Regions from separate parts of the Trichocoleus sp. FACHB-591 genome, predicted to be linked through region 1. Evidence: predicted binding sites of a transcription regulator. Region 1 holds the regulator's gene; each other region holds the start of a gene.
The links. Region 1 encodes NtcA, which controls nitrogen genes in cyanobacteria. Its sites were predicted from a motif close to TTTGTANNNNNNNNTACAAA; they were not measured.
Positions count from the first base shown of each region.

Region 1 (7,975 bases):
AAAGCGATTGCGGAAATGGGCTTGACCGTCTTTAAAGGCGATCGCGCAAATCATGCCATCGCCATCAAAAGGATGATGCAATAACTGACCATTGACGTCAAGCAATCCTGGGCCGTTACGGAACAAAGTACCTTGGAGCTCGGGAGGAATTTCGCCCTCCACTTCATCAATGCGGTAGTCGTACTCCTTAGGTAAGGAACGATAGCCTTTTTGCCAATCCTGAGGATTGTAAGGATCAATTGGGACAGTTGTGGCGCGCTCTTGGAGCTGAAAACTTTGCATAGTCCGTAATCAGCGAAGTTTAATTAAAACGAGTTCAAAACTTGCAAACCAAATGATTAATCAATGGTTTCTTCCACAGGCTCCCGCATCGACTGCGGTACCCATTCCGACATCAAATCTGGCAAAAATGGCTGACCTAATTGCTTGGTAGTCGCTAGGTCTCGCTCCATAGCGGGTTTGGCTTGCAAACTGGCAGTCCCAGACTCTGTCTTCGGGTCAGCTCCTGGCAGCCAACCTAAAAATGGCAGTGGCAACAAGGTACTGAGATTGGTAATTAGCACCAGCAACCAGAGAGAGCTGAAATTGGTTTCGGTAATCCCTAACCAGTGCATCAACACGGCTCCCAGCTCGTAGGACACCAGCCCTGCTAGATTTGTAATTGACATTAGCAAGGCAAACAGAGTCGCTTCTACCCCCGCAGGACAGAGACGCGCCGCTAACACTAAGACGGGCATGTAGGCAATCTGGCCCATCACCGTCAGAATCAAGCTGTCGCCCAAGCTAAACCAATGGTCATCAATTCCTAAAGCTCGGTTGGCGTGGGTTACGAGCAGCAGCATACTCATGCCCAACACAGCCGAGAGCAATGTCGTCCAGCCGAAAAAGGCGCGAAACGGTACTTCTTTGAAAAAACGCTGAAATAGCCAGATTCCTACCAAAGAGGCCAAACTCGTGACCAACCGCACCCGCCCCAAGAACTCAGGTTGAAATCCCAGCTCATTGGTTGTGAAGTAGAAAAAAGCAGAATCAGCCGTGGGGGTGGCTTGCCAAAGAAAGAGGAAAGCTGTGGGTAACCAAATTGCCTTCTGCGTCACTGCTTGGCGCAACTGACCTAATTGATGACTCACCACTGACCAGTTAGGCCTAGCACTGACGCGGGACTCAGCGATCAGGCCAGCTACCGCTGAGACGATTAGAGGAAATGAAGCGGTAATAGCGAAGATGGTATGAGCATCAAAGCGCTGTAGCAAGGAGCCACTAAAGTAAGCAGTCAACAGCCCCCCTAGCGCCGAAGAGCCCCAACACAAAGATTGCAGCGAGCCCGCAGTACTCACCGACTCCTCGCGGGCCCGTTCTACCACCAGCGAGTCCACAATCACGTCGCTAACCGCTACAGACAGCGAGCCAAGGGCGATCGCAAGCGTTGCAGCCCAAGGTGTATGCACCACCGTCGCTAGAGCAATCCAGGAGCTTGCTCCTAGCACCCCCGACAAAATTAGGTAGGGACGGCGACGATAGCCAAAAATGGGCAACCCATCGGAAACAAAACCAAAGACAGGCTTAATCATCCAGGGCAGCGCCGCAATCCCCATCAAAGCTGATACTTGCGCTGGACCAATCCCTAACTCATCTTTGAGAAAGAAGCTAATGGCTAAGCGAGCCAAGCCGAGAATGCCTTGCACAAAGTAAACCAACAAAATCGCTGTTAACTCTGCGCTTGGCTCCTGCCCAAAGAAAACTTTTTCTGTGAAAGATGACTTGATTTTGGACCAACCAGATTCAGAAACAATCATTGATAATTGTTCATAAATATCAATGCCTACCATGATAGCCGTCTGTTCTCTAGGCTGTCTCTAAATCCGCCTTGCGACCCATAAAGCTCTAGTCAGCCTAGGGCCACATCCCCTCATTACAGTATGTTTGAACAGGAGCAAGCAGGGAGTTAGGAGCAATGGGGGCCTCTTTGGGTGCTGCGTCCAATCGTCGTTATGCAATTTTAGGTACAGGAGCATTAGGGGGCTTCTATGGGGCGCGGCTTCAGCAAGCAGGCACAGAAGTTCATTTCCTGCTCAGAAGTGATTACGAACAGGTGCAGCAGCAAGGATTAGTGATCGAGTCACCTGAGGGAAATTTCACACTGTCTCAGGTCTATGCTTACCGTCGAGTCGAGGAGATGCCTCGCTGCGATGTAGTGGTGGTCGCACTCAAAAGTACCCACAATCACTTGTTGCCAGCCCTACTTCCTCGGGTGCTCAAAGAAGATGGCGTTGTCTTAGTGCTGCAAAATGGCTTGGGCTTAGAAGCAGAAGTGGCTCAAATCGTAGGTGCGAAGCGCGTCATGGGTGGGCTGTGCTTTATTTGTTCCAACAAAGTAGGTCCTGGCCACATTCGCCACTTGGACTATGGAGCCATCACCTTAGGCGAGTACGCAGCGAACTATCAAGCGGGTGGTATCACAGAGCGCATGTCCCAAATCGCTCAAGACTTTACCCAAGCTGGTATCCCGATCCACTTGGCTGAAGATCTGCTACTCGCCCGCTGGCACAAGCTGGTTTGGAATATTCCCTTCAACGGCTTGTCAGTGGTCCTCAACGCCACAACTGATGCGCTGATGGCCGATCGCTACACTTATGCTTTGGCAGAGCAATTGATGCGAGAAGTTGCCTTAGGAGCAAAAGTGCAGAGTCGCGCGATCGCTGATGATTTTATTCAAAAAATGCTGGATGACACGGTGAAGATGAAGCCCTACCGCACCAGCATGAAAATTGACTATGACGAAGGCAGATCTCTGGAAGTTGAGGCAATTTTTGGCAACCCACTCCGAGCTGCCCAAGCCGCAGGAGTGCAGCTTCCGCAGATTGCCATGCTCTACCAACAGTTAAAGTTTTTGAGCAATCGCACCCGAGCCCAATCCCCAGAGCAAGGATAGATTACAAAACGCCTTTGGAACTGGGAATGGTGTGAGCCCGACGGGGATCGGTTTCTGTAGCAACGCGCAAAGCACGGGCAAAGGCTTTGAAAGTAGCCTCAATAATATGGTGTGAGTTGATGCCATCTAGCTGACGGATGTGCAGCGTCATCTGGCTGTGATTCACCACTGCCACAAAGAATTCCCGTACTAGTTGCGTGTCGTAAGTGCCGACTCGTTCGGTGGGGATTTGCAGGCCATAGCTAATGTGAGGCCGACCAGATAAATCTAGAGCTACCTGAATTAGAGCTTCGTCCAAGGGCGCGAGGAAGTTACCAAACCGGACAATGCCTTTGCGATCGCCCAACGCTTTAGCCAGAGCTTGACCCAGGGTAATGCCCACATCTTCGTTGGTGTGATGGTCATCAATTTCTAAGTCGCCCGTCGCTCGCACCTCTAGGTCAAACAGCCCATGTGAAGCAATCTGATGCAACATGTGGTCGAGAAATGGAATACCTGTGGCGGCTACACAGCGGCCCTGTCCATCCAAATTAATGGTGACATGCACATCTGTCTCACCCGTTTTGCGGCTGACTGAGGCCACTCGTCCTGAAAATACGGGTTCTAATGATGCTCCGTTGGCCTGCTCGAAGGCTGTGCGGTTCTCTTGGGAAGACGCTTCATGAATGCTAGTCTGCATAGGCCCTACTCAATACTGGGAAGTAAAAACTGAGAAGTAGAAACAGGAAGTAAGAAACTTTGAGCCTGCGCAGGCAGGCCAAACGGTTGTAGTCACTCAAGGGCAACCACTACATCCCCATGATCTCATAGCCAGAATCAACATAGAGGATTTGCCCTGTCATACCGCTGGACAAATCACTGCATAGGAACGCCGCTGTATTGCCAACTTCTAGTTGAGTCACAGTGCGACGCAGGGGTGCCACTTCCTCCACATGATGAATCATGTCCAGAATTCCCCCAACCGCAGAGGAAGCGAGAGTTCTAATCGGGCCAGCAGAAATGCCGTTGACTCGAATATTGTGGGGTCCGAGTTCTGCCGCCAAGTATTTGACGCTCATTTCTAAGCCCGCTTTGGCAATGCCCATAACGTTATAGTTGGGCACCACGCGCACCCCGCCCAAGTAGGTCAATGTGACAATGCTGCCGCCTTCTGTCATCAGGGGTTTAGCGGCACCGCTGAGCTGAATCAACGAATAAGTGCTGATGTCTAAGGCTGTGGTAAATCCTGGCCGCGAAGTGTTGCTAAAGTGGCCAGATAAGTCATCTTTGTTGGCAAAGGCCAGACAGTGAACCAAGATATCTAGCTTGCCCCACTTCTCCTTCACAGTCTCAAAGGTGGACTGAATCTGAGCATCATCTTGCACATTGCAGGGCACAAACAAGCTGGGTTGTAGCGGTTCAACCAGTTCTGCTACTTTTTTTTCCATCTTGCCCCGCTCATCGGGCAGATAGGTAATCCCTAGGTTGGCACCCGCTTTATGGAGTTGTTGGGCAATTCCCCAAGCAATCGAGCGATTGTTAGCAATGCCTGTGACTAAGGCATTTTTTCCGGTCAGATCCAGCATGGCAATCTCTTCGTTAAGGGCAATTACGAGAATACTCAAAGATGGGGGCTTAAAGATATTGACATCGACTGTCGCTTGTAGGGTGATACGCTGCCTTGAGTCCTATCACAAGATATCTGTCTTTAGGGGGAGTAAGATAGGGTCTAAATAGACCGCTTACAGCTAAGATCCGTTCGTTTGTAGTCCTCGAAACAGCAGCCAAATTCTTCAGCCATTGGCGATCGCTGGCCGATTGTGTATCAAATAGAACAAAAAATGACTCTAGAGTAAGTTTAAGTGTTCTAAAGTCATCAATTGCTTACAGTTGGCTCACCTTCGTAAGGTTCATCTCCAGACGAGCGGCCCATGAAGGTTGGAGAAGGGCATCGAAAAGGTAAAAGGATATGGTAATGACGCAGGATAGGCCGTTAGCATCTGTGTTTCGTCAATTGGGAGGCGGAGCATTTCCTCCCGTGATTGAAACGTTTGATCGAGGCAAGACGATTTTCTTCCCCGGTGATCCAGCGGAGCGTGTCTACTTTTTGGTCCGAGGTGCGGTCAAACTGTCTCGCGTTTATGAAGCGGGCGAAGAAATCACCGTAGCCTTGCTGCGAGAAAATAGTGTCTTTGGGGTTCTCTCGCTGATTACAGGCAATCGTTCTGATCGCTTTTATCACGCAGTTGCTTTCACTCCGGCGGAATTGCTCTCGGTGCCCATTGAGCAAGTGGAAAAAGCCCTCAAGGATAACCCAGAGCTGTCGATGCTGATGTTGCAAGGGTTGTCTTCGCGCATCTTGCAGACTGAGATGATGATCGAAACCTTGGCCCACCGGGATATGGGATCACGCTTGGTCAGCTTCTTGCTCATCCTCTGTCGTGACTTTGGCGTTCCTGGCCCTGACGGGATCACAATTGACTTGAAATTGTCGCATCAGGCGATCGCAGAGGCGATTGGTTCCACACGGGTCACAGTCACGCGCCTACTCGGGGATCTGCGGCAGGAGAAGATGATTTCCATCCATAAGAAAAAAATTACGGTTCATAATCCCGTCGCCCTCAGTCAACAGTTCAGTTGATCTGCTATGGTTAACCTCTAGTAATAACAAGCGCTTACAGCGACTTGAATACAGCTCTCTGGTCTAGGAAGGTGCTTCATGGCACTCCTGCGAGGAAACAAAGAGAGCCGTGATGCTCTCCTGACGCTGAGGCAAGGCAGCCACTTTTGCGAGCTGGGTCTACTTGTTGTCGTCCTACAGGTGTGATGGCACACAAAACTTCCAGGGCATGAGATAGGCTGTATCTGAGTTGGGTGTGAGCCAAATGGCTTCCTGAGGGTAGATGACCAGCGGGTACATCTTAATTGTGGCAATCTTGGTGTTGGGGGGTGTGATCGCAACGGTGGGCGATCGCATCGGCACGCGCGTAGGCAAGGCTCGCCTCAGCTTGTTTAACTTGCGTCCCCGCAAAACCGCGGTCTTAGTGACGATTGTCACGGGTGGCATCATTTCTGCTTCTACACTCGCCATTTTGTTTGCTGTGAGCGATCAACTCCGGACTGGCGTTTTTGAATTGGGCAAAATTCAGAAAAACCTCTCTAGGGCGCGAGAAGATTTAGCAAAGACGCGGGTCCAAAAAAATCAAGTTGAGCAAGAGCTGACCCAAGCTCGCGCCGAGCAAGTTTCGGCCCAACAACGGCTGGATCGAATTAATTTGTTTCTTAAGGCCGCGATCGCCAAGCAAGCGACGACAGAAGCACAGCTAAATCGTACCCAAACCCAGCTAGGCCGAGTCGAGGCTGAAAGAGCCCGAACCGAAGCTCAGCTCGATCAAACTCAGAGCCAACTGAGCCGCGCGGAAGCAGAAAAGGATCGGATTGAAGATGCCAAAGACCGCACCGAAGCAGAACTAAACCGAACTCAAACGCAACTAAGCACTGTTTCTCAGCAAGCAACGGGACTCCGCTCCGAGATCGACCGACTGGATAGCGAGCGCCAAAACTTGATTAAAGAAACTAAAGATTTAGAGGTTCAACAGGCCAATCTAGAGAAAGCTGTCCAAACCTTGCAGCGGTACTACCAGTACTATCAAGCGCAGTATGAAACCTTACGCCAAGGCAACGTCGCTCTCTTCCGAGGACAAGTGTTGTCAGCAGGCATCGTGCGGATCGTTTCTCCCACAGGCGCTCAGCAAGCAATAGACCAGTTACTGCGAGAAGCAAATCGTAACGCTATCAAGTTGACCCGTCCTGGTACTGGTCAAGTCAGCGAGCAGATTATTCAAATCACCAGACCGGAAGTAGAACAACTGGTTGACCAAATTGAAGATGGTCGCGATTACGTCATTAGAATTCTCTCAGCGGGTAACTATGTGCTAGGAGAAAAGAGCGTTCAGGTGGTGGCGAGCGCTACGCTCAACCAAGTGGCATTTCTGTCTGGTGATGTCATTGCTGCCGCTTCAGTTGATCCATCTACCCTAACTGAAGCCGACATTCAAAAGCGGATCGAACTGTTGCTAGCCGCCACGGAGTTTCGAGCCAGAGGCGCGGGAGTACTCACGGAAGGAGTGCAGATCGCTGCGAATGGTCCTAGCGTCACGGCAATTTTGAGCTTTGCCGAGCAGTTGAAGCAGTATCGCCAGCCGCTGGATTTAAAGGTTGTAACCACGGGTGTGATCTACACAGCAGGTCCGCTGAAGGTGGAGTTGTTAGCGATTCAGAATGGCCAAGTGGTGCTGAGCACTAGTCGGGACATTCCTCAACCCAATCGTCCTATACCCAACAGCAGTCCATCTCCTCAACCCAACAATGCCACTCCTAATCCAAACAATCCAAACAACAGCGTGACTCAAGAGGACGCTAATTTTGAGTTTCAACATTCAGACCCTTACCCTGGAAAGGCCCCCAATTCCAAGCCGTCAGATTCCTCTCCCAGTCCCTTCGTCAGTCCTGACGATTTGTAACGGCAGCTCGTTACAATAAAGCAGAGTAACGCTGACAAGTTGAACTGTTTCCTCGCTCTGCTGGCAAATGATTAGAATTTCATGGTCTTAAATCCTCCCCCCAATCCTGATCAGCCGATCATCTTAGGCTTCGATCCTGGTCGCCACAAATGTGGTTTAGCTGCGATGGGAGTAGACCGGACGCTACATTACCACCAAGTTATTGCAGCGGATGAAGTGGTAGCTACGATTCAACAGCTCCAAAAACAGCTACCCATCTCGATCGTAGTGATGGGGGATCAAACGACTGCGAAAACTTGGAAACAAAAGCTAAGTGATGATTTACCCGATCCGCTCCGGGTCGTCTTGGTAGACGAGCGTTACAGCAGCTTAGAAGCTCGCGATCGCTACTGGAAGATGTACCCCCCTAAAGGCTTGTATCGTTTAATTCCTCAAGGGATGCGAACCCCACCGCGATCGCTTGATGATATTGTGGCAATTCTATTGATTGAGCGTTATTTAGAACGCTTAGTCGCATCTGCTTAAACTTAAGCTTAGAGCT
Region 1 is NZ_JACJPA010000110.1:94,292-102,266, reverse strand. Features, by position in the region: gene H6F90_RS23890 (carotenoid oxygenase family protein) at 1-282, opposite strand, end outside; gene H6F90_RS23885 (folate/biopterin family MFS transporter) at 339-1,796, opposite strand; gene H6F90_RS23880 (putative 2-dehydropantoate 2-reductase) at 1,955-2,932, shown strand; gene hisB (imidazoleglycerol-phosphate dehydratase HisB) at 2,934-3,611, opposite strand; gene fabI (enoyl-ACP reductase FabI) at 3,721-4,497, opposite strand; gene ntcA (global nitrogen regulator NtcA) at 4,881-5,552, shown strand; gene H6F90_RS23860 (DUF3084 domain-containing protein) at 5,815-7,434, shown strand; gene H6F90_RS23855 (pre-16S rRNA-processing nuclease YqgF) at 7,516-7,959, shown strand; gene H6F90_RS23850 (DUF3146 family protein) at 7,968-7,975, opposite strand, start outside.

Region 2 (7,975 bases), on a different contig from region 1:
GCCGCCACATCATTGAGAGCATTGACCAAAATCGGTGCAATCTGTGGGTCATGAAAACTACTTAATGCTTCGATCGCAGTCGATCGCACCTCTACTTGTGGGTCATCCACCACACTGCATAAGGGAGCAATGGTTTCACGGCTGCGAATCTGAGCTAAGGCTTGCACTGCCAACCCTCTGGATTGCTCGTCGGCTAGTAGTTCTGTTAAAGCGGCGATCGCATCAGGGCCAAAACTTGCCAAGGTAGTGGCGGCAATTTCACTCAACTCTTCCGCTTCTGTATCCTCGGATTGCAGCAACTGCACCAAGATTTTGATGACTGCTGGATGGTTGAACTGACCTAGAATTCGGATTGCAAACCAACGCAGTTCGACCTCGGCTGCATCGTCTTGCACAATCTCGATCAACGGTGCAATCAACCCATCTACACTTTGCCCAATCTGACCAAACGCTGCGGCTAAGGTAGGAAACACTTTGGCTAGATCCCAGCGCGATTGGAAGTCTCCCGTCGCGAGAGCCGCGATCGCCAAATCTAGCACTTGCTTTAGCGCTGCTACTGTTGGCCCATTTTCCTTAGCTTGAGGAGTCGTTTTTACAGCAGCAGAGAATTGTTGCAAATACTGATTCAGTAGCGGCCAATCGGCTTGTTGTGCCGCAGCCTGAGCTTTTTCCAAAACCTCTAACATTGGCAAATCGGGGGTGTTAATACTTTCACTAAAATCTATACTTTCACTAAAACTGTATCTCCCTCCAGCTTTGTCTCGTAAGTTTTGAGCGGCTCTGTCGCAGGTCCTTGCAACACTTTGCCATCCGTACCAAATTTAGAATCATGGCAAAGACAAACAAAAACTTTCTGCTCGGCTTGCCAGTCTACGAGACAGGCCTTGTGAGTACAGCTAGCATTGACTGCGGCTAAAGTGTCAGGACTATCTGGATTACGCACCACAAGCAAAGGCCCCGAAACAAACTTCTGATCGCCCAACTGGCCCTTCTGGTCTAAAGTCGCCACAGTTCCCACAGGTTGAAAACCATCTGCACGAGCAACCGCGCCTGAAGTGGCCGCAGGATTGGATGCTGTTTCGTTGGAAGTTGTGGTTGTTTTGTTAGAACAAGCTGCGATCGCCACTGGCAAAGAACTGGCAATTCCACCAACGCCAACCCAAGTTAAAAAAGTACGACGATCCATGTTCAGTCTATAAAAGTTCTGCTCGTTCAATTGTCGCATAAGGCTCCAAATCAGTTCCTACACTACCGATTACGGGGATTTTCAGCCTCCTAACTGCCTAAAAAATCTACCTGAACATACTTTGTGAATAGTACAGATTGCACCAGGATTATGCAGTTTTTGTATATTTGATCACCTTTTTTGGTTCATTGAGCTAATACAAGAACCGCATAAATTAATTAAAAAATAAGTAATTTTTTCCAAGCAGATTGCGTTTTTAGCTCAACTCAGTTTTTTCAAACTGTCTCGAATGATGCAAATTCTCAGAAAACTGTATAGAAAACAACTTTTAATAAGCATGGAATTCATGCAGTAATTGCATTGATTGATGAATTTTGTAGTTAAAGATACAAATATTCTTTCTATGCAGAAGTTACATAAACATAGATTTTGCAGCTAGAGATACACTTTCAAATTCAAAGTCAAAGATTTTGATTTGAAGTTAAATTTCCTGGCTCAAAGCAGCTTTAAAAGGACTTGATTATGACGAAAGAAGCGATCGCGACTATTATTAGTGCTGCCCGCACCAAAGCAGAACTGGTTGAAGACAGCTTGCCTAAATTCCTGATTCTATCTGTATTGGCAGGAATTTACGTTGGCTTTGGAGTGATGCTGGTTTTTTCCATCGGCGCACCCTTGCATGCGGCTGGGTCACCTGCGGTTAAAGCCTTAATGGGAGCCTCATTTGCGGTCGCTTTGTCATTAGTTATTTTTGCTGGGTCCGAACTATTCACTGGCAATCATATGTTCATGACAATTGCCAGTCTCGCTAAACAAGTTACCTGGAAAGACACTTGGAAAGTCTTGGGCATCAGCTTTGTTGGTAACTTGGCTGGCTCTCTGCTGCTAGCCTTGCTCTTGGTTCAGTCTGGGCTTTTGGCTAAAGGACCGATCAAGGATTTTGTCTTAGAAGCTGTAGCTGGAAAAATGCAGGCTCCCTTTATGGAGCTATTTTTTCGCGGCATTCTTTGCAACATTTTGGTTTGTTTAGCCATTTGGATGGCCGCTAAGACTAAAGAGGATATCGCGAAGTTAGTGCTGATCTTCTGGTGTCTGTTTGCCTTTGTAGGTGCAGGGTTTGAGCACAGCGTTGCCAACATGACCCTAATGGGATTGGGTCTATTTATCCCTCATGATCCTGAGCAAATTTCTTGGATTGGGTATGTCAAAAACTTGATTCCTGTTTCTCTTGGTAACTGGGTTGGTGGTGCTTGCCTGGTTGGAGCCTCTTACTGGTATGTAGGCAGCGATCGCCCATCTCGCAAACCCAAAAAAGCTAAAAAGTTGGAATCAGTGCCCAGTTTTGAAACTTGGGAAACAGAACCTAGGGAGAAAACAACTTATTAATTGCTTAAGCGAACTCATTCTCCTAGTTAAAGAGCTTATCCAGACTATTTGGATAGGCTTTTATTTTTTGAAGCAGCACCTATTAATCAGGTCTTTTGTATCCTTTGTTGCAAAATCAAATGTTTTTTAGATCGTTTGAAATCAACGAGTTATGTCAAAACAGCATGACTTACATGCAAGTGTTTCATATATAGAAACATTTTGTAACTATAGATACGAATTCACTAGCTAAGTACTCATAACCTTAGCTGGTAAGAAACGTTAAACGGCAAATTACATTGAATTCATCTGAATTCAAACCTTGCTTAAAGCCAGCAGTGACACGGGTAGATTCATGACAACCGCAGCAACCAATCCAGCGACTGGAAGCAATAAATTTGAGAAGCTCAAAGCTGAAAAAGACGGTTTAGAGGTCAAAAAAGAACTTGATCGCTTTGCTCAAATTGGCTGGGAAGCGATGGATGAAACCGATCGCGACTACCGCCTCAAATGGTTGGGTGTATTCTTCCGACCTGTCACTCCTGGCAAGTTTATGTTGCGGATGCGGATTCCCAACGGCATCCTCACCAGCGGTCAAGTACGGGTGCTTGGAGAAGTGCTACAACGCTATGGTGAAGATGGTACTGGTGACATTACCACTCGGCAGAATATTCAGTTGCGCGGCATCCACATCGAAGACCTACCCGATATCTTCCGTCGCTTCGAGGAAGCGGGTCTCACCAGTATCCAGTCTGGCATGGACAACGTCCGCAACATTACAGGCTCTCCCGTTGCAGGGATTGATGCAGACGAGTTGATCGACACTCGCGGCATCGTCCGTAAAGTGCAGGACATGATCACCAACAATGGTGAAGGCAATCCCTCCTTTACCAACCTGCCCCGGAAATTCAATATTGCGATCGCGGGCTGCCGAGATAACTCAGTCCACGCGGAAATCAATGACATCGCCTTTGTCCCTGCCTACAAAAACAACAACCTAGGCTTCAATGTTTTAGTCGGTGGTTTCTTCTCTGCCAAACGTTGCGAAGCCGCAATCCCCATGAATGTCTGGGTTGACCCCCGCGATGTGGTGGCTCTGTGTGAAGCGATTCTCTTGGTCTACCGCAACCACGGTCTACGGGCTAATCGCCAAAAAGCGCGCTTGATGTGGCTGATTGATGAGTGGGGTCTCGACAAGTTCCGCTCTGAAGTTGAGCAACAAATGGGTCATGCGCTCCAGACGGCTGCTCCCAAAGATGAGATTGTCTGGGATAAGCGTGACCATGTCGGCATTCACGCTCAGAAGCAACCCGGACTAAATTATGTGGGACTACATGTTCCGGTAGGCCGCCTCTACGCCCAAGATATGTTCGACTTAGCGCGTCTCGCCGAAGTCTATGGCAGTGGAGAGGTTCGCCTCAGTGTTGAACAAAATGTGATTGTTCCCAATATTCCTGATTCTCGCTTAGGCCCCTTCCTGAAAGAACCTCTGCTGCAACGCTTTACCGCTGATCCTGCGCCGCTCTCGCGATCGCTAGTTTCCTGCACCGGATCTCAGTTCTGCAACTTTGCCCTGATTGAAACCAAGAACCGCGCCGCAGCCCTGATTCAAGAATTGGATTCAGAACTCTCTTTGCCGAAATCCGTGCGGATTCACTGGACAGGTTGCCCCAACTCCTGCGGTCAACCTCAAGTGGCTGACATTGGCCTCATGGGGACCAAAGTTCGCAAAGATGGCAAAACGGTGGAAGGCGTAGACCTCTATATGGGTGGCAAGGTGGGCAAACATGCTGTTTTAGGCACCTGTGTCCAGAAATCCATTCCTTGCGAAGATCTCAAACCATTTCTCACGAATCTCCTGATCCAAAACTTTGGCGCTCAAATCCGCACGACTCCACTAAAAACTTCTGCTCAAATTCAGTTTTCTGTGGAAGAAGAGGTAGTTTCCAGCCCGGTTGCTGCTGTCAATGTCCCTGCGGCATCCAGCTATCAACCTGTGGCAGTGGCAACGCCAGTTCCCTCGGCTCCCCCTGCTCCTCCCGCTCAACATGCGATCGCCAGCTTTGCTAAATCTGGCAAAGAAGTTGCTTGCACAGAAGCAGATACGTTATTGGATGTAGCGACTCAAGCAGGGGTAGAGCTAGATAGCAGTTGTCAGGCAGGTACCTGTGGCACTTGCAAGCAAAAACTGCTGGAAGGACAAGTGCGATATGAAGGTGAACCGGATGCATTGGATGCCAGTGAGCAAGCAGCAGGTTGGATTCTAACCTGTATTGCTCATCCCATCGGCAAGGTTGTGATTGATGCTTGATTAGCCGTTGTTTTCCTCACTGCCTCTCGCTCAATCACGGTGATAACCGAGAGGCACATTGAGAGAGCGATCGCTCCTTGCACCCCAAGCCTCACATCCCCAGGATGGATTGCGAGGTAGGTAGTTACGGCTTAAAAACCACAAGTATGTTTCGCTACAGACAAAAACGCCAAAACCTGTAGAAAAACTTCAAAATTGCTCATGGGTAACATTTTATCTAGAGCAACATCGGTAGGGTAATGACAAGTTGTTGGTATAGAAAACTACCAACACCCCAAAATTTTCACAACTTATAACTTGAGTATTGGTGAACGAGGATGACGAAGTTTTCGAGACGGAAATTCATCTTGACAGCAGGCGTTACAGCCGCAGGTACTCTACTCGCCCACGGCTGTACGTCCTCTAATTCGACCGATACTGCTGCTAGCACTTCCCCCAGTGCTGCTCCTGCGGTTAATGTTGCCGCCGCCGATGCGCCAGAAGTCACCACGGCCAAGCTCGGCTTCATTGCCCTGACAGATTCCGCTCCCCTGATCATCGCCAAGGAAAAGGGTCTATTTGAGAAGTACGGTATGAAGGATGTCCAAGTGGCCAAGCAGGCTTCTTGGGCGGCAACCCGTGACAACATTGTGCTGGGTTCCGAGGGCGGCGGGATCGATGGCGCTCATATCCTGTCTCCGATGCCTTATCTGATTTCAGAAGGCAAAGTGACTGATGGCAAGAAAGTACCGATGTACATCTTGGCGCGTTTAAACGTCAACGGTCAGTGCATCTCCGTTGCCAATACCTACAAAGACTTGAAAGTGGGTTTGCAGAGCAATGCGCTCAAAAATGCCTTCGCTCAAGCTAAATCCGCCGGGAAAGAAACCAAGTGCGCCGTTACCTTCCCCGGTGGCACTCACGATCTGTGGATGCGCTACTGGCTCGCAGCGGGTGGCCTAAATCCGAATGAAGATGCTTCGACCATCGTGGTGCCACCGCCCCAAATGGTCGCCAACATGAAAGTCGGCAACATGGAAGCCTTCTGTGTTGGCGAACCTTGGAATGCTCAGCTCGTCAACCAAGGACTCGGCTACAGCGCCCTCACCACTGGAGAACTTTGGAATAACCACCCAGAAAAAGCCTTCGCCATGCGGGCTGAATGGGTTGACAAACATCCTAAAGCAGCTAAAGCCCTCCTGATGGCAGTGCAAGAAGCCCAGATCTGGTGCGACAAGGCAGAAAACAAAGAGGAGATGTGTGACATCCTCTCCCAACGGGAATGGTTCAAGGTTCCAGCCAAAGACATTATTGAGCGAGCCCAAGGCCGCATCGACTACGGAGATGGTCGAGTGGTTGAGAACAGCCCCCACATCATGAAGTTCTGGGCTGACAATGCTTCCTATCCTTACAAGAGCCATGACCAATGGTTCCTCACCGAAAATATTCGCTGGGGTTACTTTGAGCCAGAAACAGACACCAAGAAACTAGTCGATGCTGTGAATCGGGAAGACATCTGGCGGGAAGCGGCTAAGGCACTCGGTCAAGAAGCCATGACTCCTAAGAGCCCTTCTCGCGGTGTGGAAACCTTCTTTGATGGCGTCAAGTTTGACCCTGAGAATCCAGAAGCTTACCTCAAGAGTTTGCAAATCAAGAAAGTTGAAGTTTAAGTCCAACCGTGAATTTGTAGGGGCTTGATTGTCTAGGCTCCTACCCTTCTTTTCTCACCTGCGACCTAACGAGGAACAAGAGAGCATGACAGCTAGATCGAGTAGTAACGCCATCAATTCTTTCCCTGCCAACTTGCTGCCTCAGCTACGGAAGCAGGCAATTAATGTGATTCCTCCTGTAGTCGCAATCCTCATCTTTTTGGTAATTTGGCAAATTCTCTGCTCAGGCCCCAAAGCTCCGCTACCAGCACCTACCACAGTCGTCACCGAAACTTGGGATTTGATTATTGATCCTTTTTTCGATAACGGTGACACCGATAAAGGCCTAGCTCTGCAAATCTTTGCCAGCCTGAAGCGAGTCGCGATCGGGTACTCTCTGGCTGCGATTGTGGGAGTCGGTCTGGGAATTTTGATTGGCACGAACAAGTTAATGTTTCGGGCCTTGGACCCTCTGTTTCAGGTTTTGCGAACTGTTCCGCCTCTAGCCTGGTTGCCGATCTCCTTGGCCGCGTTCCGCCAAGCCAACCCCTCCGCAATTTTCGTTATTTTCATTACCGCCATCTGGCCGATCTTGATTAACACAGCCGTTGGCGTGAAGCAAATTCCGCAAGACTACAACAACGTCGCTAAAGTCCTGCGGCTTTCCAAGCAAAAGTACTTCTTCAAGATTCTGTTTCCCGCCACGGTGCCCTACATCTTCACTGGCCTCAAGATTGGCATTGGTCTCTCCTGGCTGGCGATCGTAGCGGCTGAGATGCTTACGGGTGGCGTTGGCATTGGCTTCTTTATCTGGGATGCCTGGAATAGCTCCCGCATTAGCGAAATTATTTTGGCTCTGGTTTACGTTGGCGTGGTGGGATTACTCCTAGACAAGCTAGTCAACTATGTCGCTTCTCTGGTTGTTACTGAAGAACAGAAGTAAATGCCTGAGTGAGCCATATTGATGCTCAGCATGACTCAGCGCTTACTATCTCTCTCAATCACCGATCTAATTTCATCCCTCATCCTTCATCCCTCCTAGCACCATGTCTGCCTTCGTTGAAGTCGATCATATTGACCGTGTCTTCCCGCTTTCTAATGGCGGCAGCTATGTCGCGCTGAAAAATATTGAGCTAAAAATTCGCCAAGGTGAGTTTGTTTCTCTAATCGGGCACTCTGGCTGCGGCAAATCGACCCTACTCAACATCGTGGCAGGCTTGGATAAGCCCACCAGCGGTGGTGTGGTTTTGGAAGGTCGGCAAGTGACGTCACCCGGACCCGATCGCATGGTGGTGTTCCAAAACTACTCGTTGTTGCCTTGGCTGACAGTACGCGAAAACATTGCCCTAGCAGTCGATGAAGTCGCTAAGAACCTGCCTAAAGGAGAGCGACGGGGCATCATTGAACACCATATTGATTTGGTGGGGTTGCGAGCGGCGGCGGATAAGCGCCCTGGCCAGTTGTCAGGTGGGATGAAACAGCGGG
Region 2 is NZ_JACJPA010000045.1:406,739-414,713, forward strand. Features, by position in the region: gene H6F90_RS10000 (HEAT repeat domain-containing protein) at 1-686, opposite strand, end outside; gene H6F90_RS10005 (ubiquinol-cytochrome c reductase iron-sulfur subunit) at 722-1,186, opposite strand; gene H6F90_RS10010 (formate/nitrite transporter family protein) at 1,709-2,572, shown strand; gene H6F90_RS10015 (ferredoxin--nitrite reductase) at 2,907-4,862, shown strand; gene H6F90_RS10020 (CmpA/NrtA family ABC transporter substrate-binding protein) at 5,180-6,511, shown strand; gene ntrB (nitrate ABC transporter permease) at 6,597-7,433, shown strand; gene H6F90_RS10030 (nitrate ABC transporter ATP-binding protein) at 7,537-7,975, shown strand, end outside.
Region 2: a site for NtcA is predicted at 2,773-2,792, ahead of H6F90_RS10015 (ferredoxin--nitrite reductase). Genes of this name have one in related genera too.

Region 3 (7,975 bases), on a different contig from region 1:
GCACGGTTTGGTATTGCTGGGTTGAGGGGTGGCGCTGGCTGGATGCCGCCTACATGACCGTGATCACCCTAGCGACCGTGGGCTTTATGGAAGTCCATGAGCTGGGCGATCGCGGACGGTTATTTACTATCATCTTGATTTTGATGGGAGTGGTGGCGATCGGCTATATCGTCAATCGGTTCACAGAAGCATTGATTCAAGGGTACTTTCAAGCAGGACTGCGGTTACAGCAGCGACGGCGCATCATGGAATCACTGACACAACACTATATTCTCTGTGGGTTTGGGCGAACGGGTCGTCAGATTGCTTTAGAGTTTAAGGCCGAGGGCATCCCCTTTATTGCCATTGATTCTGATCTGGCGGAGGTGCACGAAGCGCAGGAGCTAGGCTATGTGGCCATTCAAGGCGATGCCACGCTCGACGAAGTGCTGACTAGAGTGGGGATTGAGCGAGCCGTTTGTTTGGTAGCAGCTTTGCCTTCCGATGCCGAGAATCTCTACACCGTGCTTTCGGCCAAAACTCTGAATCCGCAAGTCCGAGCGATCGCCAGAGCCAGCACCGAAGAAGCCCTCAAAAAGCTACAACGAGGGGGTGCAGATGCCGTCGTATCGCCTTACATTACGGGCGGTAAACGCATGGCCGCCGCTGCCCTCAGGCCTCAGGTGATGGATTTTGTCGATGGTATTTTGACTGGGACAGACCGAGCATTCTACATGGAGGAGTGTTTGCTGGAGCCAGGCACTTGCCCCTATGTCGGCCAAACTCTACGCGAAGCTCGTCTGCGATCGCAAACCGGAGCCTTAGTGCTAGCGATACGCCGCGCTGACGGTAGCTTGATTGCCGGTCCCACTGCCGACACCACCTTGATGACCGGAGATGTGCTCATTTCTATGGGAACCGCCGAGCAACTGCGCGAACTCAATCAAGTTCTGGGTCCGATTCGCCACCGCGTGCCCCGCCTTCCCAAGCACACCTAAGGTGCGGTTAAAGCATGACCACATTGAGCACAAAAGCGATCGCTGAGGCTAACGGCTTTGCCACACTGCGAGCAGAAGCGCTGGGCTGATTCGGTGGAGGAAGGTGCGGGAGCGGGAGCAGGAGTTAAAGGAGTTGAAGTGACGGGAGGGGTGCCAATCTGCATTTGCATATTGCCCATTCGCATCTGCATGGGTTCTAGCTGCATTTGCATATCTCCCATCTGCATGGGTGGCATAGACGGCAGCGGCGGCAGGGGTGATAGGGGAGCGATCGGCAGCATGGGTGCCATAGATGATGCCGCATCAGCGCCAGTATTGGTTCCAGCCACTGGTTGGAGTGGTAAAGTTTCTGCCCCTGTCAAGCTGGGTGGCGCAGTCAACAGATTGAGCCTGCCCCCTGCCAGTTGCACAAAGAACTGGCCTTGAGCCGATTCAATCCGTAAGATCCAGCCAGCCGGAGTTCGAAATAAGGTGGGCGGCACCACCCAATGACCTGTGGTGAGGCTAGTCCACTGACTCTGCTGCTGACTCGTACTGGCGCTGGTCAAGGCGATCGCAGTTTGGGTTCCTACGTTCTCGACCTGGAGTTGCTCAGTACTGCTGAGATTGCCAATGTAAGCCATAGAAAGATTAAGCATGGCGATCGCGTTCACTAGCAAGTTAACGTGGAAGTTCAGAGAACGGGTATTAAGATTCCCTAGAAAATTTTTGGGCAGGTTTCAGGAACAGCGGCGAGTGATAGAAATTGTTATTTGACTCTAAAGCGTTCTAAAGAAGATTCCGTATCAGTGGCTACAGTATCGAACTCCCTCAGCCTCTATCAAGGATGAATGACTCCAGCAAGGTGGGTGGTTTGCCGTGCGATTTGATCACTATGATCCAGAGGGTTTTTATGACGAGTTGTTTATCGCCAAAAGCAAGCCCCGTCCGGAAGCCACCCTCTTAATCGAGCGGTTTAATTCTTTCTCTGCTAGTGAAATCAAACGTCGCCAGCAATCTGCCCAGATCGCCTTGATGAAGTTGGGCGTAACGTTCAATGTCTATAGCGATGGTCAGGGCACCGAGCGCATCATGCCCTTTGACATCATTCCCCGCATTGTCTCGGCGCAGGAATGGAAAGAACTAGAACAAGGCTTAAAGCAACGCATCTACGCGCTGAACTTGTTTCTGCATGACATCTATAACGAGCAAAAAATTCTGCGGGATAGTGTGATTCCGGCAGAGCTGATTTATTCAGCCACGGGTTTTCTCAAGCCTTGCCTGGGATTAAACCCGCCGGGAGGCATTTGGTGTCACATCACTGGGACTGATTTGGTGCGCGATCGCGATGGTCGCTGGTATGTGCTGGAAGACAACCTCCGCTGTCCTTCTGGCGTCTCCTACGTGCTAGAAAATCGCCGCGTCATGAAGAGTACTTTCCCGCAACTCTTCAACACCATGCCGATTCAACCCGTAGAGGACTACTCCAGTCACCTGCTAGAAACCTTGCTGAATCTAGCCCCAGAGCATCTGAGCGATCCCACTGTGGTGGTGCTGAGCCCTGGTATCTATAACTCAGCCTACTTTGAGCATTCCTTTCTGGCCCAGCAGATGGGTGTGCAACTGGTGGAGGGGCGTGATCTAGTCGTGGCGGATGGCTACCTGCAAATGCGCACCACCAAAGGGTTGCAGCGAGTCGATGTGATCTACCGCCGCATTGATGATGATTTTATCGACCCGCTAGCCTTTCGCTCCGATTCGATGCTCGGTGTTCCAGGCTTGATGGACGTGTATCGCGCCGGACGAGTCGCCCTCGCCAATGCGTTAGGAACTGGGATCGCTGACGACAAAGTCATTTACGCCTATGTGCCGCAAATTATTCGCTATTACTTGGGCGAAGACCCGATTCTCGCCAACGTCCCGACTTATCTGTGTTGGGAACCCCAACAGCAAAGCCATGTTTTGGCTAACCTAGACAAACTAGTCGTCAAAGCAGCGAACGAGTCGGGGGGATATGGCATGTTGATTGGTTCCCAAGCCTCGGCAGCAGAGCGGGAAGCCTTTGCCGAGAAAATTAAGGCTAACCCCCGCAATTACATCGCTCAGCCCACCCTTTGTCTCTCCCGAGTGCCTACCTTGATGGAAGAGCAAATCGAAGGCTGCCACGTCGATCTGCGCCCCTACATTCTCTACGGCAAAAACATCTATGTCAGCCCTGGTGGCTTAACCAGAGTGGCGTTGCGAAAAGGCTCTCTGGTCGTCAACTCTTCCCAGGGCGGCGGTAGCAAAGATACTTGGGTGGTCTGCAAGTAAGGAGATAAAAGTGATGCTCAGTCGAGTCGCAGATTCAATTTATTGGCTGAATCGCTATGTGGAACGAGCCGAAAATGTCGCTCGTTTTATTGAAGTGAATCTGAATTTATTGCTAGATTCTCCCCCTGGGGTGACTCAGCAGTGGGAACCGCTGATCCTGACCACAGGCGATTTGCCTTTGTTTCAACAGCGCTATGGTGAGGCGGCCGCAGAGAATGTGATGCGGTTTCTCACCTTCGATCGCCACTATCCTAATTCCATCCTCTCTTGTCTGTCAGCAGCGCGCGAGAATGCCCGTTCTGTGCGTGAGGTGATCTCCTCCGAGATGTGGCAGCAGCTGAATGCCTTCTACTTTATGGTGAAAGAGGCGGCTGAGACTGATTCGCTGCCAGAGTGGCAGGACTTCTTTACTGAGGTAAAAATGTCTAGTCACTTATTCGCAGGCATCATGGATGCCACGATGACCCACGGCGAAGGTTGGCATTTCGGACAGATTGGTCGCTTGTTAGAAAGAGCTGACAAAACAGCGCGGATTCTGGATGTGAAGTACTTCATCTTGCTCCCCTCCGCCAAAGATGTGGGGACCACCTTGGATGAGTTGCAATGGATGGCGTTGCTCAGGTCAGCGAGCGCTTATGAAATGTACCGTAAGCGGCAGCGGCACCGAATCAACCCCACTGCCGTAGCAGAGTTTCTGATTCTCGATCGCGAATTCCCCCGCTCGATTCAGTTTTGTATCCTGCAAGCTGAGCGATCGCTGCATCGCATTACAGGCACCCCAACCGGAACCTGGAGCAATCCAACTGAGCGGGCAGTCGGACGGTTACGCTCCGAACTTGGCTACCTGACAATTGACGACATCATTGAAGCAGGGTTACATGAGTTTTTAGATAAAATTCAGCGACAACTGAATGACATAGGCGAAAAAGTCTTTTCTACCTTTGTCGCCGTCAATCCGGTATAAGCATTGGCCCCTCACTCCTCCTGACTTTCCTTGCATTACCAAATCGCCCACACCACCACCTACAGTTACAGTCAGCCTGTGACGCTGGCTCCGCACTTGGTCAGGCTGCGTCCCCGCTGTGATGCCAGTCAATCCTTGCAATCCTTCTCGCTGGTGGTTGATCCCAAACCACTGGGCATCTCGCAGATCACGGATTTAGATGGCAATGCGGTGGTTAAGCTGTGGTTCCAGCAAGAGTTGACCGATCGCTTGCAGATTCAAGTGTTGTCGCAAGTCGAAACCCTCCGCAGCAACCCTTTCGACTATTTGATGGAGGCTTGGGCGCTGAAGTTGCCGATTGATTATCCTGCCTCCCTCCATACACAGCTCAAACCCTACCTAAGCGGGCAAACGCTGCATTACTCCACCAGCCTTGATCCCGTCGCCGTGAAATTGGCCCAGGAGATCCATCAAGCGACTGGAGGAGATGCGATCGCGTTTCTCTCCGAGCTGAGTCAACGCATTCACCAAACCTGTAAACATACGATTCGGGAATTTGGCGAACCCCTAGCACCAGGGATCACCTGGGCGCAACGCTTAGGCTCCTGCCGCGATTTGACCGTGTTGTTTATGGAAGCTTGCCGAGCGATCGGATTAGCAGCACGGTTTGTCAGCGGCTATGAAGCGGGCGATCGCCAAGCTACCGAGCGACATCTCCATGCTTGGGCAGAGGTCTATCTCCCTGGAGCAGGCTGGCGCGGCTATGATCCCACCCAAGGCTTAGCGGTGGCGGATCATCATATTGCTTTAGTTGCCAGTGCCGCTCCAGCTTACGCAGCTCCCATTTCTGGGACGTTGAATCGAGCGGGTGCAGTGCAATCTAGCCTGAAATACCACTTATCGATTCAAGCCCGCACAGACTTTGGGCTATCCCAATTTGCCACGAACACTTAATCGTTTCTAATCAATGGGGATATCTTCGTTTGAGTCTTGGAGGGCGTGCTCCCACTCAATCTCTGGCATACATTCAAAGGCTTGACGCAAGCAAGCTTCCCAATGTCTACGAATTTGAGCTAAGTAAGGTGCGCCAATCCGGAGCCGCAGTTCATGCTTGATCCGGAAGCTATCGATTTCATACATGACCAAGCTGATCGGCGGCCCCACCGAGATATTGGATTTCATGGTGGAGTCAATCGACAGCAAGGCACATTTAGCGGCTGCTTCTAGAGGCGTCTCAAAAGTTAAGGTGCGATCGAGAATCGGCTTGCCATATTTAGTTTCGCCAATTTGCAAAAATGGGGTGTCTTTAGTGGCATGGATGCAGTTGCCCTGACTGTAAATCATATACAGCTCTGGCTCTTGCCCTTTGATCTGACCCCCGAGAATCACGGTACAGGTGGCATCAATGCCATCTTGCTGCAACCAAGAGCGGTCTTGCTCCTGAATTTGGCGCAGCTTTTCGCCGATGTAACGGGCAATCTCATAGAAGTTGGGCAAGGTATGGAGATTCACTGCCGCCCCAGATTGGAGGTCTTGCCGCAGCAGGGTTAAAGCGCCTTGCGTCACCGACAGATTGCCTGAGGTGCAAAGCAGTAGAATCCGCTCTCCGGGCTGAGACAAATCAAACAGCTTTTGATAAGTGGAGATGTAGTCAACGCCAGCATTGGTGCGCGAGTCCGCAGCCATGACCAAACCAAATTTAGTCAGGATTCCCAGACAGTAAGTCACGGTGGGTTCGGGGATGAAGAATTTCCCTTGATTGTAGAGCCAGAGCCGTTCTGGGAAAACTTTTTTTAAGATGAGCGATCGCCTTAAAAGATTGGGACAAGCGATCGCCCGACTAGTTGAGCTTCAAAATCATGCAGGATAGCCAATGATTGTCAAAGAATTGGATGCTTTTGTCTCCCAAAATAAGTTTGCTAAGGCAGGGCGTATAGCCGAGGAGCAAATGGCATTCTACCTACGCCGCGCCTTTAGCGATGAGCAAAAGCTTTATGTGTTCAATGATTTGCGTCTGGAGCAAGGCGATGATGCGGCTCAAATTGACCACTTGATCCTGCACCGACATGGAGTCGTAATTATTGAAAGTAAAAGTGTTTCAAAGCAAGTCGAAGTGAATCAACATGGCGAATGGATTCGTTGGTTCAACGGCACTCCTCAAGGAATGCCATCTCCTATTCAGCAAGCTCGTAGACAAGCAGACTTTCTGAAGAAATACCTGAATGACCATGCAGATAGACTACGAGGAAAAATTTTAGGGTTACAAACTTACTTTGGTGGCATGGGCCTAGATGTTCTCGTTGCAATTTCTGACTCTGGCATGATCAAGCGCTCTGAAGGAATGAGTTTAGAAGAGATTTCTAAGGCTGATCAAGTTGTAGAGCGAGTACAGGCAATCGTTGAAAAATATCGAAAAGCCAACAGCCTGTTTAGCCTCAATCTTAAAGATGCAGGCTACTGGTTCAATGACGAAGAGCTGTCTAAGGTAGCTGACTTCTTAGTTCAGCACCATCGGCCTTTAGGTCAACCCATTTCTGAACCACCTTTAGTAGAAACGCCAAAGCTCAAAATTTCTCAGCTTGCTTCGCCCACTCAAGCAGCTACCTCCATACCAAAACTTCGTTTGTCGCCACAACCTAAAGAGGTCGTGGCTTCTCAGGCTCAAAGCTGCCAACATTGCCACAGTTCCAGCTTGTCGGTCGAGTATGGCAAATATGGCTACTACTTAAAATGCTCTGAATGTAGCGGCAATAACTCAATTAAGGCGGTTTGCCCTGCTTGCAATGCCAAAGCAAAAATTCGCAAATGTGGCAAACAGTTTTTCGCAGAGTGCGCTAGTTGCGAGACATCTACGCTATTTCACACAAACCCTTGAGGCCGTTAGTCCAGCTTTAAAGCACTCGCAGGAACTTCATCCCAAGAATTGACCGTTCGCATCGTAGCAACCCAACCTGCTTTTTTTTGGGTTTCGGTGAGGTTGCTCTCAAACGACTCATGGCAATCTTTCGCGTGATCTTCACTGCAAGAAGCGATGCAAGAGTAAAGAATGCCAGAAGGGTCAATTTGTTCGTTTACCCAAATTGTCATAGCGTCGTGTCTCCAAGCTTTGGGTTTACTACTCTATCTAAAAGAAATTTCTACAAGACAGAGCGGTTCAGAGCAAGAAAAATCGTATCGTTGTTAACAATTCCCAAGAATCTGTAACGCCAGGCATGTCGTATCTAACTAGACAGAGTGGGAGCAGGTGCGATCGCGGCCAAATTTGCCAATGACTGACCCGTGACTCGACAAGTACGCCAATTGGGTAAAACATCCGCTCCCATCCGTTCATAAAACGCGATCGCTGGAGCATTCCAATCTAAAACACTCCACTCTAGGCGACCACAGTTTCGAGTGACTGCAAGTTGAGCTAGGTAAGTTAGCAACGCTTTGCCAATTCCTTGCCCTCGGTACTCTGGCAGGACAAACAAGTCTTCTAGGTAAATTCCCGGCTGAGTCAGAAAAGTGGAATAGTTATGAAAAAACAGCGCAAACCCCACGCCTTGACCTGCCACCTCCGCCACAATTGCTTCTGCATAGGGGCGATCGCCAAACAGATGAGACTCTAAAGCTGCTGGACTACCTACCACCTCATCAGATAGTTTCTCGTACTCCGCCAAGGCTTGAATTAAGGCAAAAATAGTCGGCACATCAGCGGCGATCGCAGGACGCACCACACAAGCAGTAGACAAGGCCATAAAGACAACAGGATAGACACGTCAAG
Region 3 is NZ_JACJPA010000094.1:70,325-78,299, forward strand. Features, by position in the region: gene H6F90_RS17400 (TrkA family potassium uptake protein) at 1-977, shown strand, start outside; gene H6F90_RS17405 (zinc ribbon domain-containing protein) at 974-1,615, opposite strand; gene H6F90_RS17410 (circularly permuted type 2 ATP-grasp protein) at 1,836-3,269, shown strand; gene H6F90_RS17415 (alpha-E domain-containing protein) at 3,283-4,233, shown strand; gene H6F90_RS17420 (transglutaminase family protein) at 4,264-5,166, shown strand; gene H6F90_RS17425 (proteasome-type protease) at 5,173-5,940, opposite strand; gene H6F90_RS17430 (nuclease-related domain-containing protein) at 6,086-7,087, shown strand; gene H6F90_RS17435 (glycogen debranching protein) at 7,093-7,299, opposite strand; gene H6F90_RS17440 (GNAT family N-acetyltransferase) at 7,434-7,949, opposite strand.
Region 3: a site for NtcA is predicted at 1,757-1,776, ahead of H6F90_RS17410 (circularly permuted type 2 ATP-grasp protein). Genes of this name have one in related genera too.

Region 4 (7,975 bases), on a different contig from region 1:
CTTGGCGATAAAACAAGGCGGCAATCCAGACTTCATCGCGTCCCAGAATTTTTTCTAAATCTGTAAAACTCAATCCTTGCATTTGCTTCGCAGCTAGTAGTTTCTGGGTAATTGCTGGAATCGTCATGAAAAATTCACTCAATATTCATCGATTCCACTAGTAACTAAAACTACACTACGTAGTTGTAACTAAAGTTACGGGTACATCCAGTTTGGTGTTAACGTCACCTCAGGAACATTTACCGCTTAAGCCAAGTCTAATGATTCTAGCTTCAGAGATAACTCTAAAGGAGGATGCTCTGGTATCCCAAGAATCAGTATTTTTCACTCACAGTTTGAGTGTTGCGCGGCGGGAGCGGCATTTTCATACCTGATGGTAATCTAGATAGTCGCTCTCATCACTGACCTGCATTGAGTAGAGACTACTGAAGAGAACTGGGATTGTAAGCAACAGGGGGCCAATTGAACATGACTACCGGATCGAGGTCATTTCCACAATCCTTATCTCCTTCTAGAGCAAGTGTTCCATCTACCCATAGGACTGTACAGGCAAGCTATCCCTTGTCTGGGTCTGGTTCTAGTATGTCTAGTTTGGCCCCTCAACGGAGTGACTTTGACAAAAACAAAACTCACTTTATTGCTACCTATCGGGACTGGCCGATTTGGCTAGTGCATGTGCGGATCAAACGCCAAACGGGCTTTGGCCAAAAATATCCTGTGTTGCAGTGGCAGCATCCCGCTGATCAAGGACAGGGAGGTCTACGCTACACCTATCAAATTCGTCCTCGGGAAAGTTTGAATCAAGCTTTAGAGATTGTACGAATTCTGATTGACCAAACCATCGCGATCGCCCAACAACACGAAGTTAGGTAGAGCCGAAGGATTGGCTAGAAGGACTAACTCTTAACCCGACGCCAGTTTGTGGGCATGGCGCGTGGTTTCGGGCAGCCGCCACTTGGTGGTGCAGCGCATCACATAATCGATCGCAGTCAGCAGACTAATGCGATGCCCTAACGAAATGTAGAGAGGTTTAGTGCCAACACGGGTTCGCAGCACGGCTCCAACCGTTTCACCCCGATGCTGAAGCGGTTGCCAAGCGCCTCGCTCTTCTGGCACCTCATCATGTTTTCCGACTAGTAAAGACTTACCAACCCCAACCGCAGGCAAATTCACTAGTAGCCCCAAATGAGCAGCAATCCCCATCCGTCGAGGGTGAGCGATGCCATGACCATCACAGAGCAACAAGTCAGGGGGAGTGGCGATTTGTTCTAGCGCATCTAGGACAGCAGGAATTTCTCGGAAAGACAAAAAGCCTGGAATGTAAGGAAAGGTGGTGGGGCGACGGGCGATCGCGTGTTCCACCAGTTGCAACTCCGGAAAACTTAAGACGGCGATCGCGGCACGAGTAATAGTTCCATCTGCCTCAAAGCCCACATCCACTCCAGCGACGCGCTGCACCGTTCCTAGTTGGTCTTCCTTGATGATGTCACCACGCAGTTGCTGCTGAATTATAGTGGCTTCTTCAGCGGTGGCGGGCCAAGCATGCTGTTGTTGGATCTTCATAGAGAATGACTGTCGCGATGACCATCGGGCAGAATAGTAGTGCGATCGATATAGGCTGTTTCTAAATTCACGAGCTGAGCGCGATAGAGATTACAACCAGCGAGCTGGGCTGCTTGAAGTTTGGCCTTTTCTAGGTTGGTGCGGCTAAGATTTGCAGAGGATAAATTTGCCTGACTCAGATCGGCATTATACAAATCTGCCCCAGATAGATCGGCTCCAGCGAGATTTGCCCCTTGCAAGTTGGCATGGCGCAGATTCGCTCGCGATAGATTTGCCTTTTGTAGATTGGCTCCAGCTAAATCGGCTTGATAAAGCTGAATATTGCTCATTTCCGCTGCTGGTAACTGGGCTGCCTGTAAGTTGGCATAAGTGAGATTGGCGTAGGGAAGATGAGCGGTGGCTAGGTTGCTTCCTTGTAAATTGATGTTAGGTAGCTCAGCTTCAAATAGAAAAACTTCCCCGGCATCAATGTTACTAAAATCTCGTTGCCCTTCGGCATAGCAAGATAGTATTTCTTTGGCGCTGACCCTCTGCATGGTAACCATTCCCGACAGTATCTTCGTCAAACTCTTTTCAGGATTGACGCGAGATACGTACTAAGCATTTATACTTAACTTGTAATTAAAATGTAAAATAGTGTGACAAAAAATACCGTTGCTTTAACGCTTTTTTAAGAATCCCTGATTGCGATCGCACTTATTAACCTATCTACTTAACCTATTTACATCGAACCTCCAAGCTTGCTGCCATTGTTTTATCCTCCAACTGTGCCAGATTAAAACTTTAGCCACATCTGTCGCCTTGGGGATACTCTCGCTGTAGTCATGAACAGACTATGAATAGGGGGTAAATATAGGATCAATTCAGATGCCAGGCTGCGTTTCTGCACAAACAGACACTTTAACCCTGAGAGATGTCAAGATCTAAATAGAGACGTAACTGCACTGCCCAGAAATCTCTATGCCAGAACTTCGAGTCTCGATCGCTCAGCACTACCACGAGCGGACCAAATACGATCCGCAAACCCTTGCCAGTAAAAGCCATCGCTTGGATTGGGAGAGTCAGCCTGTTCCGTTTAAGGAATACAAGATCGGCACTACCTTCGATCTCAAGCCTTATTTAACTGACCCACAAGAAGTCTTGGCTGAAGATGCAGAGACTGCTTGGTGGCAACGGTTGTCGCGCCTGCTATTTTGCAGCTACGGCTTAACAGGCATGATTCCCACAACCGGAAGTCCAGTTTATTTACGGGCTGCGCCTTCAGCGGGGGGTCTGTATCCGGCAGAAGTGTATTTAGTTTCCCGTGGGACCCCATTCCTACCCGCTGGGTTGTATAACTATCAGTCTAAAAATCACTCGCTGTGGCATTTCTGGGACAGCAATGTTTGGCAGAAATTGCAATCGGCTTGCTTTTGGCACCCTATTTTAGATGACACGCAGATGGCTTTGGTCACGACTGCGGTGTTTGCTCGCTCGGCATGGCGCTATCAGGACCGCGCCTACCGCCGCATTTTTTTGGATGCTGGGCACTTGCTGGGCAACATTGAGTTAGCCTGCGCTCTCAATGACTATCGACCGCATTTGATTGGTGGATTTGCTGACGAGGCGCTTAATCAGTTGCTCTACCTCGATCCGGACCAAGAAGGAGCGATCGCAGTGATTCCGGTGGCCGATTTGCTAGAAGTGCAAGAAAATCTGCCACTTTCGGTAACAGCCTTACCTTCGGCGACTCAGACCGAGTATCCCAGCATTCCTGATGGAGAATTGCTGAGCTATTTCCATCAAGCTACTCAGATTCAGCCAAACGCAGCCTTCAAAAAGATCCCCAAAATACCACCACGTACCAATCGAGAAAAGGCTCAGTCGGATCAATACAATTTTCCGTTTTGCCTAAAAGTTTCTACGCTGTCCCAGCCGATTGTTTGGGGAGAGAACTTAGGGGCTATGCAAGAGACCATGCTCCGCCGTCGTTCTACCCGCGCCTACAGCGGAGAGTCAATTACCCTAGCAGAATTGAAAGCGTTGCTGGACTTTACTTACCAGCCTGAGCACTATATTGAACAGGGATTGGATGGGTATCCAGACTATTTTGTTTTGAACTCGATTCAGACCTTTATTGCAGTTTCTGGTGTGATTGGCTTAGAAGAAGGCTGCTACTACTACGCCCCCCACTCTCAGGAATTACGACAAATCCGCTTCAAAAACTTCCGGCGAGAACTGCACTACTTATGCTTGGGGCAAGATTTGGGTCGTGATGCCGCAGCAGTGGTGTTTCATACGGCGGACCTGAGAACTGCGGTGGCTCAATATGGCGATCGCGTCTACCGCTACCTCCACATGGATGCGGGACACTTGGGGCAGAAACTCAACCTGGCTGGCATCCATCTGGGTTTGGGTGTCAGTGGCATTGGTGGCTTCTTTGATAATCAGGTGAATGAAGTGTTAGGCATTCCGGTGGATGAAGCCGTTCTCTATATCACCACCCTGGGTCGCCCCCGCTAGCTGTTGGCTATTCTGGTTGCCTAGTCTGAATGGCCACAGGCATCTTCGTATTGGTAGGCTTCAATGCGGACAGCACAGCGATCGTACTGCCAACGAGTTAGTCTGAGTGAGTTTGCTTGGGAGCTAATCACGACCACAGAAGCATAGTCAGGCCCAACGCCAAAGACTTTGGTTGCAGAGCGACTTGGATTAGATTTAGCAGTTGTCTTCACTGTAACTAGACCAACTTTCGAGGGACTATCAAGGGCGATCGCTACATCCTTTTGCTCGCCCGATTGCAGCTCCAATCCTTTCGGCTGAGCTTGATTGATCGTCACTTGGACAGGCTCAGGCATGAGATTCACCAGTCTTACTGTAGGTTCAGGACGACTCAGCTTGTCATTCAGCACTAGCCCTTGGAGTACCTGGCCTTTCTGAAATAGAGCTACGGTATAAAACTGCTCAGCTTCTAAATTAAAGCTCTGTTTTGGCTGAGACTCTGGCTGAGACGAGATGGAATTGAGGGAGAGGGCGTACTTTCCCGCAGGAATACGTTGGGATGGAATGATTTGCTCTGGAGAGTAAGAGGCATGAATCGGTTGCTGGTTTAAGTGCAACGTCTTGACGGTTGGTTTAGCATCCAGTAGCCAGTAGTTCACGTAAGCCAAGTTCTCGGCTTTAGATGGCATCGCTAGTCCCACCCCAGTCGCGAGGACTGATAGCAGCATCCAGCCTTGATGATGAAGTGACATTGATGATTCTCCTAACCCTTGATGCTAAACAACTGCCAATGAGCGCGATCGTTAAAAAATTAAAGCAATTTCGTGCCAGTCTCTATGCGCTTTACCCTCAGCATCTAGAACCAACAACGCAGTAATTTTTGCTAAAAATTGCCTGATTCAAGGACAATTTCGCTGATTTTTCGGCAAGAGAATGTAGCTAAGCTTACAAATAATACGGATGAGGGAAGCTATGGTACGGCTGAAGTCGTCAAGTGAGGCGTGAGCGGGATGGTGAGGCAAAACCACACCTGGTTATTGGCTGGATTGGTTCTAGGTATTTGGAGTTCCAACTCCCCCGCTTGGGCAAAAGAGTATCTGCTTAAATCCACCCCGGAAACTGTAATTTGGGGACGTTTGTATGGCAAGACGGCTAAGCCTGCTCTACGTATTCGATCCGGAGACACTGTAACGATTGAGACCGTCTCCCATGAAGGCATTTTAGAAGACCAGTCACGGGATGGCACGGCTGCTGGAGCCATTGAGTTTTTGACTCAAAAAGGAGTACCCGAAAAAGAGATTCTGCAAGATCAACTAACTATCCGAGCGAACGTCCCTCATGATGGCAAAGGGCCTCATGTCGTGACTGGGCCTATTTATGTTGAAGGAGCCATGCCCGGAGATGTCTTGCAGATTGAAACTCTCAAGATTGAGCACCGTGCCTCCTATGGGTTTGTGAGTAGCCGTAAGGGTAAAGGTGCACTACCCGGAGAATATCCTGTAGGGGATAAGGTTGCTGATAGCAAATACATCAAAATCGTGACCGATCCCCAAGCCGTTCAGGCGATTCTCAGAACGCGCAAAGGACAGACTGCCTCTCCACTCCAGTACGCCAATTTCAAGCGAGAAGGAATTACCGGATTAGGAATCCTGAAACCTGACACGCCTGGTTCGCCTTCCTATGAAATTCCCTTAAAACCATTCATGGGGCTAATTGGTGTCGCTCCTGAAAATGATGCTGAAACCGTAAACTCTGTGCCTCCAGGCCGTTATGGTGGCAATATTGACCTGAATTTAATCACAGCGGGAACTACGCTATATCTCCCTGTGCAAGTTCCTGGTGCCCTGATGTATACGGGTGATCCTCACTGTGCTCAAGGAGATGGAGAGGTTGCTTTAACCGCGATCGAGTGTTCTCTAAAGCCAACATTTCGGATTACTCTACGCAAAGATCTTGCTGCTAAGAAAACATTTACCGCACCGTTCCTAGAAACTCCGATCGCCTTTGTTCCGATTGGGCTGAATCAAGATTTGGATGAAGCGATGAAGGATGCAGTGCGTAAAAGCCTGACTTTTATCACAGAAGTTACACCCCTCAATGGGCAAGAAGCTTTACAACTGAGCAGTGCCGCAGTAGATTTTGAGGTCACTCAAGTTGTGGATATCGTCAAGGGAATTCATGGAGTGATCATGAAAGATCTGATCAAGGTGAATCGAGTTAAATAACCCGCAGAGTCGCACCCCACGCTCCAGGGCCTAAATAGGAGCAAACAACTAACAGCAAACATTAAATCTGCTTTGAATATCCCAGCTCAGTCACTTTGGATATTCAAAGCAGATTTATTTTGACTGATACCTAAGAGTCTCACTTCAACTACCCGAACTTCAGCCTCCAAAACTATCTCTGAAAAGCCGGGCGACTTTAGATCAGGCTATCGCTAGATGTATGAAGGGCATCTTCTAACAAATGCTACTGATATACGACTGGCCTGGAACGGAGGAATAATTTGGATCTTGAGACAGTATTGGAATATACGTCTGATGCAGTTACCGAACTAGATAAAGACTGGAACTATACCTGCGTTAACTATAGTGCGGAACTCCTGCTGCGGCGTAAACGAGCTGAGTTGCTGGGTCGCTCTCTGTGGGAGGTTTTTCCCGAACTGCTTAATACACCAGCAGAAGCAGAACTAAGACGCGCCATCACAGGTTCTATTGCTGTCAAATTTGAGTTGTTTCTTCCAGGGTTGTATGCGTGGCACGAAGTGCGGGCTGTCCCCACTGAACAGGGGTTAATCCTATTCAGCCGCGACATCTCAGATCGCATTCGTGTGCTCCGAGAGGAAGCAGTACGGGCGGAAATTCGGAATATGCTCGAATATGCCCCCGTACCTATCTGTATTATGCGAGGGCAAGAGCATCGAATTGAGATCCATAACCGCAGCTTCCAGCAACTAATTGGCGCTCGCAACTTTGAAGGTCTAACGATGCGAAATGCCTTTCGGGAACTGGAAGCACAGGGCTTCTTTGAGCTGCTAGATCAGGTATATGCCACCGGCGAGACCTACGAGGGCAAGGAATTGCTAGTCCGCTACGATCGCCATGGCACCGGGGAAATGTATGAGGGTTATTTCAATGTCATTTACCAGCCCCTCTTAGATACCACTGGGCAAGTCTGCGGGATTTTAAGCCTCAATATTGAGGTGACCAAAGAAGTGCTGGAACGGCAGCGTGTTGCCCGGATTGCCACAGAGCGAGATGCCATTCTGCAACAACTGATTGAGGGAGTCATTGTCACAGATGCCGAGGGACGTATCACCTTTGTCAACGAGGCAGCCTCTCGGCTCCACGGAGTTGCCAAGTTAGATGTACTGCCTGAAGGCTATACCGATACGTATCACCTTTATACAGTGGATGGTAAACCCTACCCTCCAGCAGAACTCCCCCTGAGCCGCGCTGCACTGCGAGACGAGATCGTGACTGAAGCTCGCTGGCGCATCCGGCGACTGGATGGGACGGAGGTGCTGGTAGAAGGGAATGCCCGACCCATTTATGATGAGCAGAGTAGAAAAATTGCCGCAGTACTCACTCTTCGGGAATTAGCGGCTAAATACTGAAATGCTACTTAATCGGGACTGCTTGATGCAGGCGATCGCGGTTAAGCAATAGCACGCTAAAAATATTTCTAATTTAAAAGCTGGTGACAAGACTCGAACTTGCGACCGGCTGATTACAAATCAGCTGCTCTACCAACTGAGCTACACCAGCACATTGGCTAAAAGTCAGTATATCAAATTCTGCAACACTCCTCACTCCAAATTTAATTGAATTGAAAATCAGCGATCGCTTCATCCCCTGACAATTTATTTGCGTTTTTGCAAATCTCTCGGTACTATCTATGTTCAGATGGAAATCCGGTATCCCGACCGACT
Region 4 is NZ_JACJPA010000032.1:68,051-76,025, forward strand. Features, by position in the region: gene cynS (cyanase) at 1-127, opposite strand, end outside; gene H6F90_RS05480 (hypothetical protein) at 583-873, shown strand; gene nfi (deoxyribonuclease V) at 904-1,563, opposite strand; gene H6F90_RS05490 (pentapeptide repeat-containing protein) at 1,560-2,099, opposite strand; gene H6F90_RS05495 (SagB/ThcOx family dehydrogenase) at 2,524-4,065, shown strand; gene H6F90_RS05500 (DUF4397 domain-containing protein) at 4,086-4,796, opposite strand; gene H6F90_RS05505 (acetamidase/formamidase family protein) at 5,055-6,269, shown strand; gene H6F90_RS05510 (PAS domain-containing protein) at 6,551-7,660, shown strand; tRNA gene H6F90_RS05515 (tRNA-Thr) at 7,739-7,811, opposite strand.
Region 4: a site for NtcA is predicted at 4,977-4,996, ahead of H6F90_RS05505 (acetamidase/formamidase family protein). Genes of this name have one in related genera too.